DNA from 4 places in the Acidovorax sp. GW821-FHT10E03 genome. Region 2 is predicted to be linked to each of the others. Evidence: predicted binding sites of a transcription regulator. Region 2 holds the regulator's gene; each other region holds the start of a gene.
What was found. Region 2 encodes sigma-54, which starts transcription at its own class of promoters, with help from an activator protein. Its sites were predicted from a motif close to TGGCANGNAANCTGCTTT; they were not measured.

Region 1: a site for sigma-54 is predicted at 1,734-1,751, ahead of glnA (type I glutamate--ammonia ligase). Genes of this name have one in related genera too.
Region 3: a site for sigma-54 is predicted at 1,895-1,912, ahead of AC07OD_RS24580 (ammonium transporter). Genes of this name have one in related genera too.
Region 4: a site for sigma-54 is predicted at 3,566-3,583, ahead of AC07OD_RS04315 (ammonium transporter). Genes of this name have one in related genera too.

The regions. Positions count from the first base shown of each region.
Region 1 is NZ_JBWKMU010000019.1:67,218-71,801, reverse strand. Features, by position in the region: gene AC07OD_RS27240 (EI24 domain-containing protein) at 1-809, shown strand, start outside; gene AC07OD_RS27235 (competence/damage-inducible protein A) at 806-1,627, shown strand; gene glnA (type I glutamate--ammonia ligase) at 1,801-3,216, shown strand; gene AC07OD_RS27225 (hypothetical protein) at 3,419-3,925, shown strand; gene glnL (nitrogen regulation protein NR(II)) at 4,024-4,584, shown strand, end outside.
Region 2 is NZ_JBWKMU010000009.1:30,566-35,149, reverse strand. Features, by position in the region: gene AC07OD_RS16720 (THUMP domain-containing class I SAM-dependent RNA methyltransferase) at 1-759, opposite strand, end outside; gene AC07OD_RS16715 (acyl-CoA thioesterase) at 756-1,238, opposite strand; gene AC07OD_RS16710 (RNA polymerase factor sigma-54) at 1,330-2,919, opposite strand; gene lptB (LPS export ABC transporter ATP-binding protein) at 3,092-3,877, opposite strand; gene lptA (lipopolysaccharide transport periplasmic protein LptA) at 3,874-4,530, opposite strand.
Region 3 is NZ_JBWKMU010000015.1:168,327-172,910, forward strand. Features, by position in the region: gene AC07OD_RS24570 (ABC transporter substrate-binding protein) at 1-455, opposite strand, end outside; gene AC07OD_RS24575 (sulfite exporter TauE/SafE family protein) at 821-1,579, opposite strand; gene AC07OD_RS24580 (ammonium transporter) at 1,945-3,300, shown strand; gene AC07OD_RS24585 (hypothetical protein) at 3,474-3,806, shown strand; gene AC07OD_RS24590 (antibiotic biosynthesis monooxygenase family protein) at 3,849-4,199, opposite strand; gene AC07OD_RS24595 (GMC family oxidoreductase) at 4,220-4,584, opposite strand, start outside.
Region 4 is NZ_JBWKMU010000002.1:250,588-255,171, reverse strand. Features, by position in the region: gene AC07OD_RS04325 (tRNA dihydrouridine synthase) at 1-211, shown strand, start outside; gene AC07OD_RS04320 (phospholipase D family protein) at 258-2,174, opposite strand; gene AC07OD_RS04315 (ammonium transporter) at 2,293-3,495, opposite strand; gene ribD (bifunctional diaminohydroxyphosphoribosylaminopyrimidine deaminase/5-amino-6-(5-phosphoribosylamino)uracil reductase RibD) at 3,650-4,584, opposite strand, start outside.

The DNA.
Region 1 (4,584 bases), on a different contig from region 2:
TGCGCGCACTGCTGGACGCCTCCGCCCTCCTGGCCAGCTTCTGGAGTTGGCTGCAGGGCTGGGGGTTGGGAGATGTCACTTCGGTGGTGGCGCCACTGATGGTGATCCTGGCGGTGGCACCCGCGCTGGTGGTGGTTTCCCTGCTGGTGGTGGCGGTGCTCATGACGCCTGCACTGGTGGCGCTGGTGGCCGACCGGCGCTTTCCGGCCCTGGAGCGCAAGAAGGGCGGCTCCTTCATCGCCAGCGTGGTGTGGTCGGTCAGTTCCACGTTGCTGGCATTGATCGCCCTGGTGGTGTCGGTGCCCCTGTGGCTGGTGCCGCCGCTGGTGCTCATCCTGCCGCCCTTGATCTGGGGGTGGCTTACTTACCGGGTGATGGCTTTCGATGCCTTGGCCGACCATGCCAGCAAGGAGGAGCGGCAGGCTATTTTTCGCCGCCACCGCAGCAGCCTGCTGGGCATTGGCATCCTGACGGGCTACCTCGGCGCTGCGCCGAGCATCGTATGGGCCTCGGGGGTGGTGTTTGCAGCGGCCTTTTTCATCCTGGTGCCGTTGGCGATCTGGATCTACACCCTCGTTTTCGCATTTTCATCGCTGTGGTTCGCGCACTACTGCCTGGCCGCGTTGGCACGCCTGCGGCAAGAGGCTGCGGGGCCGGTGGCCGCTGAGGCGCCCCCGATCCTTGCGCCGGCGAAGGAGCTGATGCGCGGACCGGACGCCAGTGCCGAGCCGCCTCCTGCTGCTGCAGCCCCGGCGGCACTCGCAGCGCCTCCGACGCCATCTCCCACCCACGGAACCCCTTCCCCATGACTCCCTCTTTCGGCCTGATCATCGTGGGCGATGAAATCCTGTCGGGCAAGCGCGCGGACAAGCACATGCCCAAAGTCATCGAACTGCTCTCGGCTCGCGGCCTGTCGCTGTCGTATGCGGACTACGTCGGGGACAGCCCGGACCGCATCACCGCGACACTGCGGCGGGCCTTTGCCTCGGGCGATGTGGTCTTCTCCTGCGGAGGTATCGGTGCGACGCCCGATGACCACACCCGCCAATGCGCGGCAAGCGCCCTGGGCCGTGAGCTGGCTCTGCATGCCGAGGCCGAGGCGTTGATCCGCGAACGCATGCAGGACGTTGCGCGGGAGCAAGGTGTGCCATACGAAGCCGAGCGGCCGGACAATGTGCACCGGCTCAACATGGGCGTCTTTCCCGCAGGCGCCCGCATCATCCCCAATCCCTACAACAAGATTCCCGGCTTCAGCTGCGAGGGCGTTGGCGGCGGTGCCGTCCATTTCGTGCCCGGATTCCCGGTCATGGCCTGGCCCATGATCGAATGGGTGTTCGACCACCACTATGCAGACCTGTTCAACCGTGCTCCCCAGGTCGAGCAGTCGGTGGTGGTCTATGGCGCCATGGAGGCAGCATTGACACCTCTCATGGAGCGCATAGAAAAATCGCACCCCGAGATCCGGGTGTTCAGCTTACCCAGCGTGGATCATCCACAATACGGGCGGCACATCGAACTGGGCGTCAAAGGTCCTGCTCCCTTGGTCCCGGCCGCCTGGCAGGATCTCAAGACGGGATTGCACAGTTTTGGTGCGGAGTGTGGCCCTGAATTGGTGCGCAATTTGTGATGCTTGGTGTTGATCGTTGTTGTGCACCTTATTGGTGCAATCTCGCAAATGTCCTATCGGCCTGCAGTCCGTAGTGCTCCTTCATAGTGCGGCGGCTGCACCCAGCTGGCACGCAAACTGCTTTTATTTCCACAAATTCTTTTTTCAACAAGCGCTTTACCCAGGAGAACCTGATGGCCAAGACCGTTGCAGACGTGATGAAGATGGTGAAGGAGAACGAAGTCAAGTTCGTTGACTTCCGTTTTACCGATACCCGGGGCAAGGAACAGCACGTGACCGTGCCGGTGTCCCACTTCGATGAAGACAAGTTCACGTCCGGCCACGCATTCGACGGTTCGTCCGTGGCTGGCTGGAAGGGCATTGAAGCCTCGGACATGCAGCTCATGCCCGACCCCAGCACCGCCAACATCGACCCCTTCTTCGAAGAAACCACGCTGTTCCTGCAGTGCGACGTGATCGAACCCGGTGACGGCAAGGCCTACGACCGCGACCCACGCTCCATCGCCAAGCGCGCTGAAGCCTACCTGAAGGCCTCCGGCCTGGGCGACACGGCCTTCTTCGGCCCCGAGCCAGAATTCTTCATCTTCGACGGCGTGCGCTGGTCCAACGAACCCGGCAAGGTCATGTTCGAGATCGAAGAGTACGAAGCCCCCTGGAACTCGGGCGCCAAGCTCGAAGGTGGCAACCGCGGCCACCGTCCCACCGTCAAGGGCGGCTACTTCCCCGTGCCTCCTGTCGACAGCACGCAGGACATGCGCGCCGAAATGTCCTTGATCCTCGAATCCCTGGGCATCCCGGTCGAAGTGTTCCACCACGAAGTGGCGGGCGCTGGCCAGAACGAAATCGGCACGCGTTTCAGCACGCTGGTCGAGCGCGCTGACTGGACCCAGGTCCTGAAGTACGTGGTCTGGAACGTGGCCAACGCCTACGGCAAGACGGCTACCTTCATGCCCAAGCCCTACGCTGGCGACAACGGCTCCGGCATGCACGTGCACCAGTCCATCTGGAAGGACGGCAAGAACCTGTTCGCGGGCGACGGCTATGCCGGCCTGTCGGACTTCGCGCTGTACTACATCGGCGGCATCATCAAGCACGCACGTGCCCTGAACGCCATCACCAACCCCGGCACGAACTCGTACAAGCGCCTGGTGCCCGGCTTCGAGGCCCCTGTGAAGCTGGCCTACTCGGCCCGCAACCGCTCGGCCTCGATCCGCATTCCTTACGTCGCCAACCCCAAGGGCCGCCGCATCGAAGCGCGCTTCCCCGATCCATCGGCCAACCCTTACCTGGCCTTCTCGGCCCTGATGATGGCCGGCCTGGACGGCGTGGAAAACAAGATCCATCCGGGCGAAGCCGCCACGAAGGACCTGTACCATCTGCCACCCGAAGAAGACAAGCTGGTGCCCACCGTCTGCCACAGCCTGGACCAGGCCCTGGAGTATCTGGACAAGGACCGTGGTTTCCTTACCAAGGGCGGCGTCTTTACCGACTCCATGCTCGACGCGTACATCGAGCTCAAGATGGGCGAAGTCACGCGTTTCCGCATGGCGCCTCACCCTGTCGAGTACGACATGTACTACTCGCTGTAATCGCCTCCCTGCAGGCTGTTGCTCCCCAAAAAGGCGGCCTTGGCCGCCTTTTTTCATGGGGCCGGGGAGGCTGGTGAAACCAATCCCGGGGCCGTTGCATCCATGTACAAAGCCCTGCGAGGGCCTGCTGGTGTTGGATTGGCGATGCATGGTGATTGGTGGATACTCCCCTGACCCCTGCATGGCAGTGCGAGGAAACCGAATGAAGAAAACGCTCATCACCCTGTTACTCATCGCCGCGACGGCACCGGCCGCGTGGGCGCAAGACCGCATCTACCGCTGTGGCAACGAATACACCAACAACGCCGCCCAGGCCAAGGAGCGGGGATGCAAGCTGGTGGAAGGCGGCAATGTCACCGTCGTGCAGGGCACCCGGCCGGCGTCGGCGGCCCCGGCGCCCTCGGGCGGCGGCACGCCTGCGGCAACGGCGGCACCTTCCAATGCACCCCGGGCCAACAGCAACGACCAGAAAGCGCGCGATGCCGATGCGCGGGCCATTCTCGAATCCGAACTGCGCAAGGCCGAGGCACGCCATGCCGAGCTGGTGAAGGAATACAACGGCGGCGCCCCAGAGCGCAATGCCCTCGATTTGCGCAACCCCCAGCGCTACATGGAACGCACGGCGGAGCTCAAGGCCAACGTGGCCCGCAGCGAAAGCGACATTGCCGGCATCAAGCGCGAGATCGCACGCCTGCCGCCCGCCAACTAAGTCACCTTCCTTTTTTCTTGCATGGCACGCGTGTGAGCTCTTCGCCCTTTCCCGACACCCCAGCCACCGACACAGGGCGATTCCATTCGCTGGATCTGATGTCGACCCTGGTGGCCGTGCTGCGCGCCGATGGCGCCGTGCAATTTGCCAATGCGGCACTGGAAAACACGCTCGGCCTCTCGCGCCGCACCCTGGAAGGCGTGGACTTCTCCACCTTTTTCACCGATCCCGCGTTGCTGCAGACCGCGCTGGCAGGTGCCCGGGGCAAGGACTTTGCCGCCTTGCGGTATGAGGCGAGCCTCAAGCGCCTGCACCAGGACCCGGTGCCCGTGCATGTGAACGTTGCCGACGCCGAGCAGGTGGGCGAGATCCTCGTCGAGCTGTGGCCGCTGGAGCAGCAGGCGCGGCAGGACCGCGAGGAGCGCCTGCTCGACCAGGCCCAGGCCAACAAGGAGCTCATCCGCAACCTGGCCCACGAGATCAAGAACCCCCTGGGCGGCATCCGTGGTGCCGCCCAGCTGCTGGAGATGGAGCTCGAGAGCCGCGAGCTCACCGAGTACACCCAGGTCATCATCCACGAGGCCGACCGCCTGCAAAGCCTGGTGGACCGGCTGCTTGCGCCACACCGCCACCCGCACCTGGTGGGCGACGTGAACATC
Region 2 (4,584 bases):
GCCTTCAGCTTCATTTTTAATAGCAGACCAGACATGGGCCTGGTAGGGCAGCAGTTTCTCGAACGCAAAGCGGCGCAGCCTGCCCGCCGGAATGCGGCAGGCGATCTGCGCGGCCTCGATGGCGATGGTGCCGCTGCCGCAGCAGGGGTCGTACAGCGGCTGGGGGTTGTCGCCGTGGGGGTCCCAGCCGCTGGCGGCGATCATGGCGGCGGCCAGGGTCTCCTTCAGCGGGGCGTCGCCCTTGTCCTCGCGCCAGCCGCGCTTGAACAGCGGCTCGCCCGAGGTGTCGATGTAGATGGTGGCTTCGTCGGTGGTCAGGTGCAGGTGGATGCGCACGTCGGGCCACTGCGTGTTCACGTCGGGGCGCACGCCGCTCTTGGCGCGAAAGCGGTCGGCCACCGCGTCCTTGACCTTGAGCCCCGCGAAATTGAGGCTCTGCAGCGGGCTGTGCTGGGCGGTCACCTCGACCTTGAAGGTCTGGCGCGTGGTGAACCAGATTTCCCAGGCCACGTCGCTGGCGGCGGCGTAGAGGTCGTTCTCGGAGCGGTACGGGCGGTGCGCCAGCTGCACCAGCACGCGCTGGGCCAGGCGGCTGTGCAGGTTCAGCAGCAGCGCGTCGCGCCACGAGGCGCGCAGCAGCACGCCGCCCCGGCCCACCAGCAGGTCCTGCCCCGTGAGGGCGGTGATGCCATGCACCTCGTCGGCCAGGAAGCCCTCCACACCGGCGGCGCAAGGGAGAAAAAGTTGGAGTTGATTCATGACGATGGTGAGGATACGCGCTCGGAAAGTACGTGTGAATCCGGCGTGCCGGCACGGGCCAGCAGCAACTGGCGGATGGAGTCCGGGATCGGCGCCACCTTGCGGTCGGCCTTGCCGATGAAAACGATGCCGATCTTGCCGCGCGCCACCTCGCGGCCCGAGGTCTTCTCGGTCATGCAAAAGACCAGGTCGAACCCATAGCGGTTGAAGTCCGCAGGCGCCATCTCCACGCGCATGGTCTCGCCGTGGAACCCCTCGGACTTGTACTGTGCCACGATGTCTCCGACCACGATGGACAGCCCGCCCACGTCGGCCTCGGGGTAGCCGAGTGACTGGAAAAACCGCACCCGGGCCTCGGACACGAGGCTCAGCAGCTGCGCGTTGTCCAGGTGCCCGCCCTGGTTGACGTGGCTGATGTAGATCTGCATTTCGGTGGCGAAACCGAAGTGCGCGGGAAGGTCGAAGACGATGCGGGCCATGGACGGGGTGGCGAAGTAAGAGGGAAAGACGGCAACGGAGCGGAAAAATGGGCCACCAGGCGCATGCGCCGCGCACACGCCCGCACGGCGCCTACAGCGCCTTGCGCAGATTCGCCGGCGCGATCTTGAGCGCCTCGCGGTACTTGGCGACGGTGCGGCGCGCGCACTCGATGCCCTGCTCCTTGAGCATCTCGGCGATCTGGCTGTCGGACAGCGGCTTGGTCGGGCTCTCGGCGGCCACGAATTGCTTGATGAGGGCGCGCACGGCGGTGCTCGACGCATTGCCGCCGGTCTCGGTGCCCAGGCCCGAGCCGAAGAAGTACTTGAGCTCGTAGGTGCCGATGGGCGTGGCCATGTACTTGGCCGTGGTCACGCGGCTGATGGTGGACTCGTGCAGGCCCAGCTCGTCGGCGATGTCGCGCAGCACCAGCGGGCGCATGGCGAGTTCGCCGTGGGTGAAGAAGTTCTTCTGCCGCTCCACGATGGCGCGCGAGACGCGCAGGATGGTGTCGAAGCGCTGCTGGATGTTCTTGATGAACCAGCGCGCCTCCTGCAGGCGCTGCTGCATGCCCTGGTGGCCCTCGCCGCCCTTGTGGCCGCGCAGGGCGCCGGCATAGATGTCGTGCACGCGCAGGCGCGGCATCACGTCGGGGTTGAGCTGCACGATGAAGTTGTGCTGCCCGTCGCGGCCATTGGCGCGCCCGGCCTTGCGCACGATCACGTCGGGGATGATGATGTTGCGCTCCACGTCGGCGAAGCGGCGCCCCGGGCGCGGCTCCAGCCGGGCGATCAGCGCCATGGCGGCGCGGGTGCGCTCCTCGCTGTCGCCGCAGGCCTGCGTGAGGCGGCGCACGTCGCGCCGCGCCAGCATCTCCAGCGGCTGCTGGCACACGCGCAGCGCGGTCTGCACGGTGTCGGGGTCGATGTCGCTGTCCTCGTCGGCGGCCAGCGCCTTGAGCTGCAGCGTCAGGCACTCGGCCAGGCCGCGCGCGCCCACGCCCACGGGCTCCAGGCTCTGCAGCAGCCGCTGTGCCACGGTGAAGCGGTGCACCAGTTCCTCGATCTGCTCCAGGTCGTCGGGCCCGGCCAGGCTGATGGCCAGCTCTTCGAGCGGATCCTCCAGGTAGCCATCGTCGTTGAGCGATTCGATCAGGAAGCGCAGCGCGGCGCGGTCGATCTCGGACAGGCGCAGCGCCAGCGCCTGTCGGTGCAAAAAGGCGGTCAGCGATTCGTGCGTGCGGGCCAGTTCGGTGGCGTCGGCCTCGTCGCCTTCGGCGTCGTTGCGGTTGCGGGCGGGGGCGTCGCCGCCCCACTCGGCGTCGTTGGGCGCCATCTCCACCGTGCCGTCGCCGCTCCAGTCGGGCTCGTCGGCGCCCGCGCTCGGAGTTTCAGCATCATTTTGAGCCTCAGCGCTGGTACTGCTTGCGCTGGTAGCTCCTGAAAAAATAGCATCATCCGCGCTGTAGTCGTCGGCCTGGGCCGGCGTATCGGCGGCTTCCAGGCCAAACTCCTCGCGCGGCGCCTCGTCGGCGTTGCGTTCGAGGAACGGGTTTTCGTCGAGCATCTGCTCGACTTCCTGCGAGAGTTCAAGCGTGGACAACTGCAGCAGCCGGATGGACTGCTGAAGCTGGGGGGTCAATGCAAGATGCTGCGAGACGCGCAGCGAGAGTCCAGGTTTCATTGATTGAGCGCCGCCGGGCCGCCCCAAGGCGCGAACGCCCCCTCGGGGGGCAGCGAACCACGCGCAGCGGGGAGCGTGGGGGCACCGTACCGCGCCGCCGGGCCGCCCCAAGGCGCGAAGGCCCCCTCGGGGGGCAGCGCAGTACACGAAGTGACAAGCGTGGAGGCCATGTCTACATGCGGAAATGTTCGCCCAGGTACACCCGGCGCACTTCGGCGTTGTCCACGATCTCGGATGGCGTGCCCTGGGCCAGCACCTGGCCATCGCTGATGATGAAGGCGTGGTCGCAGATGCCCAGCGTCTCGCGCACGTTGTGGTCGGTGATGAGCACGCCGATGCCGCGCGCCTTGAGGAAGCCGATGATGCGCTGGATCTCGATCACGGCGATGGGGTCGATGCCCGCAAAGGGCTCGTCCAGCAGGATGAAGCGCGGCTGCGTGGCCAGCGCGCGGGCGATCTCGACGCGGCGGCGCTCGCCGCCCGACAGGGCCATGGCGGGCGAGGCCCGCAGGTGGTCCACGCGCAGCTCCTGCAGCAAGGCCGTGAGACGCTCTTCGATGGCCTCGCGCGACAGCGGCTTGCCGTCGTCGTCCGCGCGCTGCAGCTCCAGCACCGCGCGCACGTTCTCTTCGACCGTGAGCTTGCGGAAGATGGAGGCTTCCTGCGGCAGGTAGGACAGCCCCAGCCGCGAGCGGCGGTGGATGGGCATGTGGGCCACCGAATGGCCGTCGATGCGGATGTCGCCCGCGTCGCTGCGCACCAGGCCCACGATCATGTAGAACGAGGTGGTCTTGCCCGCGCCGTTGGGCCCCAGCAGGCCCACGACCTCGCCCTTTTGCACGACCAGCGACACATCCTTGACGACCTTGCGGCTGCCATACGACTTGGCCAGGTGCTGCACCTCCAGGCGGCTGCCCGCCTGGGTGTCAGGACCGGGGCTGACGGGCTGCGCGCTCACTTGGAGCCGCCGCCAAGGCTGTTGCTGGGGCGCAGCACCGGCGCCGATGCCGGGGGCGCGGCCTCCGGCGCGGCGGTACCGGCGGGCGGGTCCTTGGGCGCGAGCACCGCGCGCACCCGGCTGCCGGGCGCGGGCGCATCGCCCGCCGCATTGGTCGCGGGGGTGCGCTTGCCGTCCACGGTGAACACATCGGTGAGGTTGTTGTAGACGATCACGGCGCCGGTGATCTCGTCGCTGAGGACCGCCCCGCGGTAGCGGCGCAGCTCGGCGCGGGTGATGAAGCGCACGTTGTCGGCCTTGCCGTCGTACTCGATGACTTCGCTCTCGCCTTCGATGAACTCGTCCGGCGCGCCCGCCACGGTATCGCGCTTCTGGCGGAAGAAGGCCCGCTTGCCCGCCTCGGCCGTGACCACGCCGTACTGGTAGCCGTCGGCGTCCTGGCGCACGTCCAGCCGCGCGCCGCGCAGCACGATGGAGCCCTTGGTCATGACCACGCGGCCCGAGAACACGCTGGTCTGCTTGAGCTCATCGTGTCGCAAGGCGTCGGCCTCGATGTTCATGGGCTTGGCGCGGTCGGCCTTTTCGGCGTGCGCCGCGCCCAGATGGCAGGCCAGGGCGACAAGCAGGAGGTGGGGGAGGATGCGGTAGTTCATAGGGCACGAATCTTGCAGGTCATTGTAGCCACCCCACGGCGTGCGCCATGAAAA
Region 3 (4,584 bases), on a different contig from region 2:
TGCACGTTTTCGAGGTAGCTCGTGCCGGTCTGCACGGCCACCACCTTGCCCGCCAGGTCCTTGGCGCTCTTGATGGCGGGGTCCATGGCGATGATCATGCCGCCCGAGCAGTAGTGCGGGTCGGTGAAGGTGACGGCCTTGGCGCGCTCTTCGGTGATGCCGTGCGAGGCGATCACCAGGTCCCAGCGGTCCTGGCGCAGGCCGGTGAGCAGCGCATCGAAGCCCAGAGTCTTCCACTGGATCGCGAGGCCCATCTTCTTGGCCACCAGTTCGGCCGTCTCCACCTCGAAGCCGGTCAGCGTGGTGCCGTTGAAGAAATTGAACGGAGCGAACTGCCCCTCGGTCGCGATGAGGATCTTGCCGTCCTTCTTGACCTCGTCCAGCGTGCGGGCCTGGGCAGAAGCGAAAGCGGCGCAGAGCGCGAGGGCGGTGGCAACAGCCTTGAACAATTTCATGGGATGGGTCCTGTCGGGGGTATTTCAGGTACAAAAAATCCGGCATGCGGGTAGCAGGCCGGAGGCTGGTGGATCGGATGCACAGGCATCGCGAAACGCGAAGCCTGCCGTCATCAAGTAGTAACGATTATAAATATGCGAATTTTTTCCTTGGACCTGCGGACAACCCTCAAAGCCCCGTTGTGTGCCAATTCACAACAGGTTTAGAGCGGTGTCTCCAACCGGACGCAGGCGCTACGGCTCCGTCTACAGGGCGAGGTCGGCGCTACTGGCGCGCCCCAGACCAGTGCCCCCGCGCAAGGGCCGCCCCGCCGCGCTGGGGGCGTCCCCCTTCAGGGGGAAGGCGCCGAAGGCGACTCAGGGGGTTACCGAAGAAACGCGTCGTACCCCGTCTTGAGGATCAGCGTGCTCACCACCACGATGAAGATGCCGCGCACGAAACCCGTGCCGTGCTTGAGCGCCAGGTGCGTGCCCAGCAGGCTGCCCACGACGTTGGCCACGGCCAGCGTCACCGCGAAGTGCCACCAGACGTGGCCCTTGGCGGCAAACAGCACGATGGCGGCGACATTGGTGGCGCAGTTGAGCAGCTTGGCCGAGGCCGAGGCATTGAGAAAGTCGTAGCCGAGCAGCCGCACGAACAGGAAGACGAAGAAGCTGCCGGTGCCCGGGCCGAAGAACCCGTCGTAGAAACCGATCAGCACGCCGATCAGGCAGGCCGCCAGCACTTCGGCGCGGCCCGCGAAGCGCGGCGCATGGTGCCGCCCCAGTTCCTTCTTGGCCAGCGTGTAGGCCAGCACGCCCAGCAGCACCAGGGGCAGCAGCTTGCGCAGGAAGTCGGCCGACATCACCGTCACCGCCCAGGCGCCGGCGAACGAGCCGGCGAAACCGGCCGCCGCGGCCGGCAGCATCGCCGGCCAGCGGATCTGCACGCGGCGGCTGTACTGCCAGGTGGCCATGGCCGTGCCCCACACCGAGGCGGCCTTGTTGGTGCCCAGCAGCGTGGCCGGTGGCGCCCCCGGAAAAGCCGCGAACAGCGCCGGCACCATCACCAGCCCGCCGCCACCCACGATGGCGTCCACGAAGCCCGCGAGCAGCGAGGCCAGGGTAATAAAAATCCATTCCATCGCAGTATTTTCGCACCCAGCCTGCTATGGATTTAGGAACAGATACAGAGACCGGCGCACCGGGCCCGGCGGCGAACAGGCAAGAAAAAGGCGCTGGGATCGCCAGCGCCTGAAAAAAAACGCACCTCGTTGGGTGCTTGAAATTTGGTTATTGGTAGAAAGGATGTCTCCTCGGGCCCCTCGCTTGGCACACCGAAGCGCGCTTTCGAGTGCCGCAACTGTAACGGCTGCACCCCGCTGGTGCATTGGGGGTTTCCCGCCCCCGTTGTGGGGCGGGAAAACCGCGCGCGGGGCCACGAATCGGGGTTCGCGGGTTGGCACGGCTCATGCAATGCGCTTGTAACAATTTGCGAAAGGGAGCCTTCATGCGGGCAGTCAACCACCGGTTCATCGCGGTCGTGTCGTTGGGTCTGGGGCTGTGCGCCAGCGCGCTGGCGCAGGCCGTGCCCGAGGTGGCGGCGGCCCCCGCCGCGCCCCTGGCGCGCCCTGGCCTGGTGGCGCACGGCGCCGTCAGCGCGGCGGACACCGCCTGGATGATGACCTCCACGGCGCTCGTGCTGCTGATGACGCTGCCCGGCATTGCGCTGTTCTACGCGGGCATGGTGCGCAAGAAGAATGTGCTCAATACCATGGCCAGCGTGGTCGCCATCGCGGCGCTGGTCAGCCTGCTGTGGTTCGGGGCGGGCTATTCGCTGGCGTTCACGCCCGGCAACGCCTGGGTGGGCGGCTGGGAACGCGCGGGGTTCACGGGGCTGGACTTCGACCTGGCGGGCGGCAAGCTCGCCGTGAGCCATGTCGCGCCGCACATTCCCGAATCGGTGTACGCCATGTTCCAGCTCACCTTCGCCATCATCACGGCCGCGCTCCTGGTGGGCGCGTTCGTCGAGCGCATGCGGTTTTCCGCCATGCTGATCTTCATCGGCCTGTGGACCTTGCTGGTCTATGCCCCGGTGGCGCACTGGGTGTGGGAGCCGGGGGGCTGGCTGGCGCGGATGGGCGCGCTGGATTTCGCCGGGGGCTCCGTGGTGCACGTGAACGCTGGGGTGGCGGGGCTGGTGTGCGCGTGGTTCCTGGGCCGCCGCACGGGCTATGGCCGCGAGCCCTTCGAGCCCTACAACCTGGGGCTCACCATGGCGGGCGCGGGCCTGCTGTGGGTGGGCTGGTTCGGCTTCAACGCGGGCTCGGCCGTGGCGGCCGATGGCCGGGCGGGCCTGGCCATGGCGGTCACGCACCTGGCCGCCGCCGCTGGTGCGCTGTCCTGGATGCTGGGCGAGTGGGTGGTGCGCGGGCGCCCTTCGCTGCTGGGGCTGTGCTCGGGCCTGGTCGCGGGACTCGTGGCGATCACGCCCGCCGCAGGCTTCGTCACGCTGCGCTCGGCGGTGGTGATTGGCCTGGTGGCCGGGCTGGCGTGCTACTGGGGGGCCACGGGGCTCAAGCGCCTGCTGCGTGCCGACGATTCGCTGGATGTGTTTGGCGTGCATGGCATTGGCGGCATCGTGGGCTCGCTGCTCACGGGGGTGCTGGCCAGCAAGACCGTGGGGGGCGTGCAGGGCAGCCTGCTCACCCAGGCCATCGGGGTGGGCGCCGTGATGGCCTACAGCCTGGTGGTGACGGCCGCGCTGCTGTGGATCATCAATTTTGCGATGGGTGTGCGCGTGGATGCGCAGAGCGAGCAGACCGGACTCGACATCGCCCAGCACCGCGAACACCTGGGCGGCTGAATGAAGCCCGCTCTCCCGAGGCCCTGCGGGCCTTCCCCCGCTCTCGCACCGCCGCGCAATGCGGGCCGGGGGGCGCAGCCAGCGCGGCGGCCCGCGCCTGGGCCGCACCGGTTTCATTCGCCGCGGGTTGTGCGCAGCGCAATGGATGACTGAAATGCAGTAAGGAGCCGACCATGCCCGATTCCGACAAGCTCGCCATTGCCGCCCACCTGCATGTGCTGCTGCGCCGCAAGACGGGGCGCGTGACCGACACCGAGTGGATGGCGGCCAACGCCGAGTACGCGCTGGAGATCGTGCGGTTCGCGCGCCAGCGCGCGCAGGAGGACAACGCGCCCGAACTCACCGAATGGGCGGACCGCCTGGACCAGGCCATCCATGCCGCGCCACCGGCCGCCCCGCGCCGCCCCTTGCTGGATGTGGCCACCCAGGCGGTGCGCCAGCGCATGGCGCCGCCCCCGCCGGAGCCCGCGCCCGAGGTGCCCCGGTATGTCGGGGGAATCCGCTGACCGCGCCGCGGCCGTGGGGCCCGCGCGTGGGCGGGATCCATATCAGTGCGCTGCCGCGCCCTGCACGAACAGGCCCGCCGTGGGCAGCAGCCCGGCCAGCTTGTCGTCGCCATAGGTGCGCAGCACCTGCGCAATCACGACCTGGTAGCCGTTGAGCCACTGCGCTTGCGCCGCCTTGGCCTTCAGGTGGGCGGGGTGCTGCATCAATGCCTGCAGGGCCTCGAGCGACTGCCAGTAGTACACGTTGGACACCAGGCCCTTGCCCGTGTCCTCCCACGATTCCTCGCCCAGGTAGCCGTCGATGGAGCGGGCGGCGGTGGCAATCGCCTCGTCCAGGCGGTGGAAGGCGTCGTCGAACTGTTTGGTGGCGAAGATGAAGGTGGAGGAGTACATGGGCGCGATGGTACCCACGCCTATGCCGTGCGCCGCGCCTGGATGATCCACTCCGCCGCCTTCTCGGCCAGCATCAGGGTGGGCGAGTTGGTGTTGCCGCTGGTGATGGTGGGCATGGCCCCCGCATCCACCACCCGCAGGCCCGCAATGCCGCGCACGCGCAGTTGCGAGTCCAGCACGGCCATCGGGTCATCATCCCGCCCCATCTTCGTCGTGCCCACGGGGTGGAAGATGGTGGTGGCGATGTCGCCGGCCAGGCGCGCCAGGTCCTCGTCGCTCTCGAACTGCACGCCGGGCTTCCATTCCTCGGGCCGGTACTTGGCCAGCGCGGGCTGGGCCACGATGCGGCGCGTGACGCGCAGGCTGTCGGCCGCCACCTGGCGGT
Region 4 (4,584 bases), on a different contig from region 2:
CTGGAGCGACCTGCTGGCGCACGTCGCGGCCTTCTGGCAACTGGTGTGCGAGGACCTGGAGCCCCGCCAGCGCGCGGGGCGTCTCAAGCAGTGGCTCAATCTGCTGCGCAGGCGCTTTCCGGAAGCCGAGGCCGCCTACCAGCACGTGCGCACGATGACGGACCAGCGGGCGATCACCGCCTGGGTGGAGGCGCTGCGGGCCGGGGACTAGCCGCGCATCGCGGCGCGGTGCCGCAAAGAGGCGCCTGGACAGGTGCCTAGAGCAGGTGGTCGGGCGCCAGCGGGCCCAGGAGCTGCAGCATCAACCGCAGCGGGGCGCTGGCGTCGGGTTCGGACGTCGCGTCCGCCAGGCCGCTGCCCTCGGGCGCGCGCCATACAAGGTGGCCGTCGTTCAGCTGCACATGCCAGGCGACCTCGCGCAATGCGGCCTCGATCTGCGCGGTGGCGCGGCGCGACAGGTCGCCGCTGCGGATCAGCAGCGCGATTTCCGTGTTCTGGCGCTGCGACCGGATGTCCAGGTTCATCGAGCCCACGGCCAGCAGGCGGCCATCCAGGATCAGAAGCTTGGAATGCAGCATGGCCCGCGAGCTGCCCACGGCACCGGAAGCGCCAGCCTTGCCGCCCCCGCCGGTGCTGCCCGTGGAGCCCAGGGCGCCCCGCAGCACGCCCGTGAGTTCGCTGCGCATCTCATACAGCTCGACGCCCATGGCCAGCAGGTCGGGGCGGTGGCGCGCATAGCCTGCGTGGGCAATGGGCGCATCGTTGGAGGCGAGCGAGTTGGTGAGCACCCGCACCCGAACGCCGCGCGCGCGCGCCGCCGCGAAGGCCTGTTTCATGTCCGGGCCGGGCACGAAGTAGGGCGAGATGATGAGCAGATCCTGCCGTGCCTGGCCCATCAGCTGCAGCAGGCCGTCCACCACGGTGTCGGTCTGGGCATCAAGGGCTTCGGCGCCGGGCACCCCGGGCGCGGCGGAGGCGGTGGTGGGTGGGTTGGGGCCGGGGAGGGTGCCGCTGGCGGTGTCCGTGGCACGTGCAGGCACTGGCGCCGATGCTACGGCGCCAGCCGTCGCCGCACGGGGCCCGCGCGAGGTGATCGCCATGGGGGATGCCCTGGCGGGGGCTTTTTCCGGCAGCGCACCCGTGGACGTACCGTCTGGGGGGATCTTGGCGGGCTTGTCCACCAGCACCGCCGCGGGGGCCCAGGTGAACTGCGCTTGCGCCAGGTCCATGGGCTGGTAGTCCCAGATGCGGGCGCGTTGCGCGGTGGTGGTCTGGCTGCCGTCTTGCACCGGCTGGCTGTCGGGCGCCAGGGTGCCGCCCTGGCCGGCGATCCGGTCCCGCCGCGCCGCGTCGGAAGTGCGCGTGCGCTCGCGCAGGGTGTCAAGCTCCTGCTGCGTGACGAGCGACTGCACGGGATAGGCGCGCTCGTTGTTCCAGTAGCTGTCGAAACTGCGGGAGAGGTCCTGCACCACCGGCCCGGCCGCCAGCACGTCCAGATCCACAAAGTTGCCGGAATCGGCGTTGCCGAAGTATGCGTCGCCCAGGTTGCGGCCACCCGTCACGCCCATGGCGTTGTCGGCGATGAAGAGCTTGTTGTGCATGCGCTGCTGCACGCGGGAGAAGTCCCCCAGCGCGCCCAGCATGCGCCCCAGGGGCGAGCCGCGCGCACCCGTGAGCGGGTTGAACATGCGCATCTCGATGTTGGGCACGAAGGCCAGCCGCATGACCTGCGCATCGCGCCCCGTGCTGTGGAAGTCGTCCAGCAGCACACGCACACGCACGCCGCGCTGGGCCGCCGCGATCACGCCCAGCAGCAGGCGCTCGGTACTGGCGTCAGCGTGGATGGCGTAGTACTGCAGGTCCAGCGTCTTCTGTGCGGCGTCGACCAGGGCGAGGCGGCTGCTGTAGGCCGCCTGGGGCCCGCTGAGCAGCAGGAACCCGGAAGGATGGCGGCCGCCCACCGACGCGCGGCGCGTTTCCACCAATTGGCCCAGGGCCGTGTCCGCAGGCGACGCCAATGCGCTCGACACCGGCCGGTCCACATCCTTGGGCAGGCCGGCGCAGCCGGTGATGGCGCTTGCAATGCACATGGCCAGGACGGCCAGCCAGCCATAGCGGGCGGTGGTGCCCAGGAACGGCGCTGGAGCGGCGGGAGCAGGGGGCAGTGCAGGCATGGCGCGATTGTGACCGTGCGGCGCCGCTCGCGCTTGTCAGACGCGGCGCCAACGCAGCCACGGTGGCGATCGGGTGGATGCGGGCGCATCGCGGTGCGGTGCCCTGGCGCCGCGGCGGCTACCAGCTCACTTCGCGATCGGGTGTGGCGCTGATCTTGTGGATCGACAGGTCCGCACCGTCGAACTCCTCTTCCTGCGAGAGCCGCAGGCCGACCGTGCTTTTGAGAATGCCATACACCACGAAGCCGCCCGCCAGTGCCCAGGCCACGCCCAGGGCGGTGCCGACAAGCTGGGCGGAAAAGCTCACCCCGCCGAGCCCGCCCAGCGCCTTGCTGCCAAAAATGCCCGCCGCCAGCCCGCCCCAGGTGCCGCACAGGCCGTGCAGCGGCCAGACACCCAGCACGTCGTCGATCTTCCATCGGTTCTGCGTGAGCGTGAACATCAGCACAAAAATGGCGCCAGCCACCGCACCCACCACGAGCGCACCCAGCGGGTGCATCAGGTCGGAGCCCGCGCACACCGCCACCAGCCCCGCCAGCGGGCCGTTGTGGACGAAGCCGGGGTCATTCTTGCCCAGCACCAGGGCGGCCAGCGTGCCGCCGACCATGGCCATCAGGGAGTTCACCGCCGCTAGGCCGGAAAGCTTGTCCACGGTCTGCGCGCTCATCACATTGAAGCCGAACCAGCCCACGACGAGCACCCATGCGCCCAGCGCCAGAAACGGAATGTTGGAAGGCGGGTGCGCGGAGATGGCGCCATCCTTGCGATACCGGTTGGCGCGGGAGCCCAGCAGGATCACGGCAGGCAGGGCGATCCAGCCGCCCATCGCGTGCACCACGATGGAGCCTGCGAAATCATGAAACTCCTCGCCGGCGAACCCTTTGATCCAGGCCTGCACGCCAAAATGCTGGTTCCAGGCAATGCCCTCGAAGAATGGATACACAAAGCCGACGATGACCGCCGTGGCCATGAGCTGCGGCCAGAACTTGGCGCGTTCCGCGATCCCCCCGGACACGATGGCCGGAATGGCCGCTGCAAAGGTAAGCAGGAAGAAGAACTTCACCAGTGCATAGCCGCTTTGCTGCACCAGCGACTCGGCCCCCACGAAAAAGTGCGTGCCGTAGGCCACGCTGTACCCCACGGCAAAGTACACGACCGTGGACACAGAAAAATCCACCAGGATCTTCACCAGCGCATTCACCTGGTTCTTCTTGCGGACCGTGCCCAGCTCCAGGAAGGCAAAACCGGCGTGCATGGCCAGCACCATGATGGCCCCCAGAAGAATGAACAGGGCATCCGTGCCCTGTTTGAGTGCTTCCATAACGTCCTCTTGCAGTAAATTGATCCGTTCTGGTGCGGTTTGAGTGGGTGCACCAGATTTGCACCAAATTGAAGCAAGAAGCGCGCCAGAGGTTGGTGCGTGGCTTTTGCACTGCCTTGGGGCGGTGCGGCCGAAGGCGATCGCGAGGGCCGGATTAAAAACTATCCCGACCCTGGACCTGTGCCAGGACGCGAAGGTCCGGTCCGATCATCTCTGCGGATGTGAACTGCAGCGCAAGCCCGTCCGCCAGCGCATGGAGCGGGTCCAGGTTCGCCATGCCCAGCCCGGGGCCCAGCAGGCGAGGGGCCAAGTACACAAGCAGTTCATCGACGAGGCCTTCTCGGACGAGGGATCCATTGAGCTTGTGGCCTGCTTCCACATGCAGCTCATTGATTCCCCGCTGGCCAAGGTCTTTCAGCATCGCTGCCAGATCCACTTTGCCGATTGCATTGGGCAGATGGATCACCGTGGCACCGCGAGCTTCCAAGGCAGCCTTCTTTTCCTTGCTTGTGTTGGCTGTGTAGACAAGGCAATCACGTCCGCCCATCAGCAGGTTGGCATGCGGGGGCAGCTGCAATTGACTATCCACCAAGACCACATGGGGCTGGCGGGGTGTAGGTACTTCCCGGACGTCCAGGCGGGGGTTGTCGTCCAGCACGGTGCCAATGCCGGTCAAAATGGCACAGGCCCTTGCCCGCCAGGCATGCCCATCCGCGCGCGCCGTGCGCGAGGTGATCCACTGGCTGGCGCCGTTGTGAAGCGCCGTGGTGCCGTCCAGGGACGCTGCCGTCTTGAGCCGCACCCATGGCGTGCCCCGAACCATGCGGCTGAAAAAACCGATGTTGAGTTCGCGTGATTCTTCTGCCCCTGGGCCCACGACAACCTCGATACCCGCCGCCCGCAATCGCTCGAATCCGTGGCCTGCGACCAGAGGGTTGGGGTCGGTGATGGATGCCACCACTTTTGCAATCCCGGCTTCGATCAATGCATCGCAGCATGGACCGGTGCGGCCATGGTGAGAGCATGGCTCCAGGGTGACATAGGCGGTGGCACCGCGCACGTCGCGGCCAGCTGCTGCGGCATCGCGCA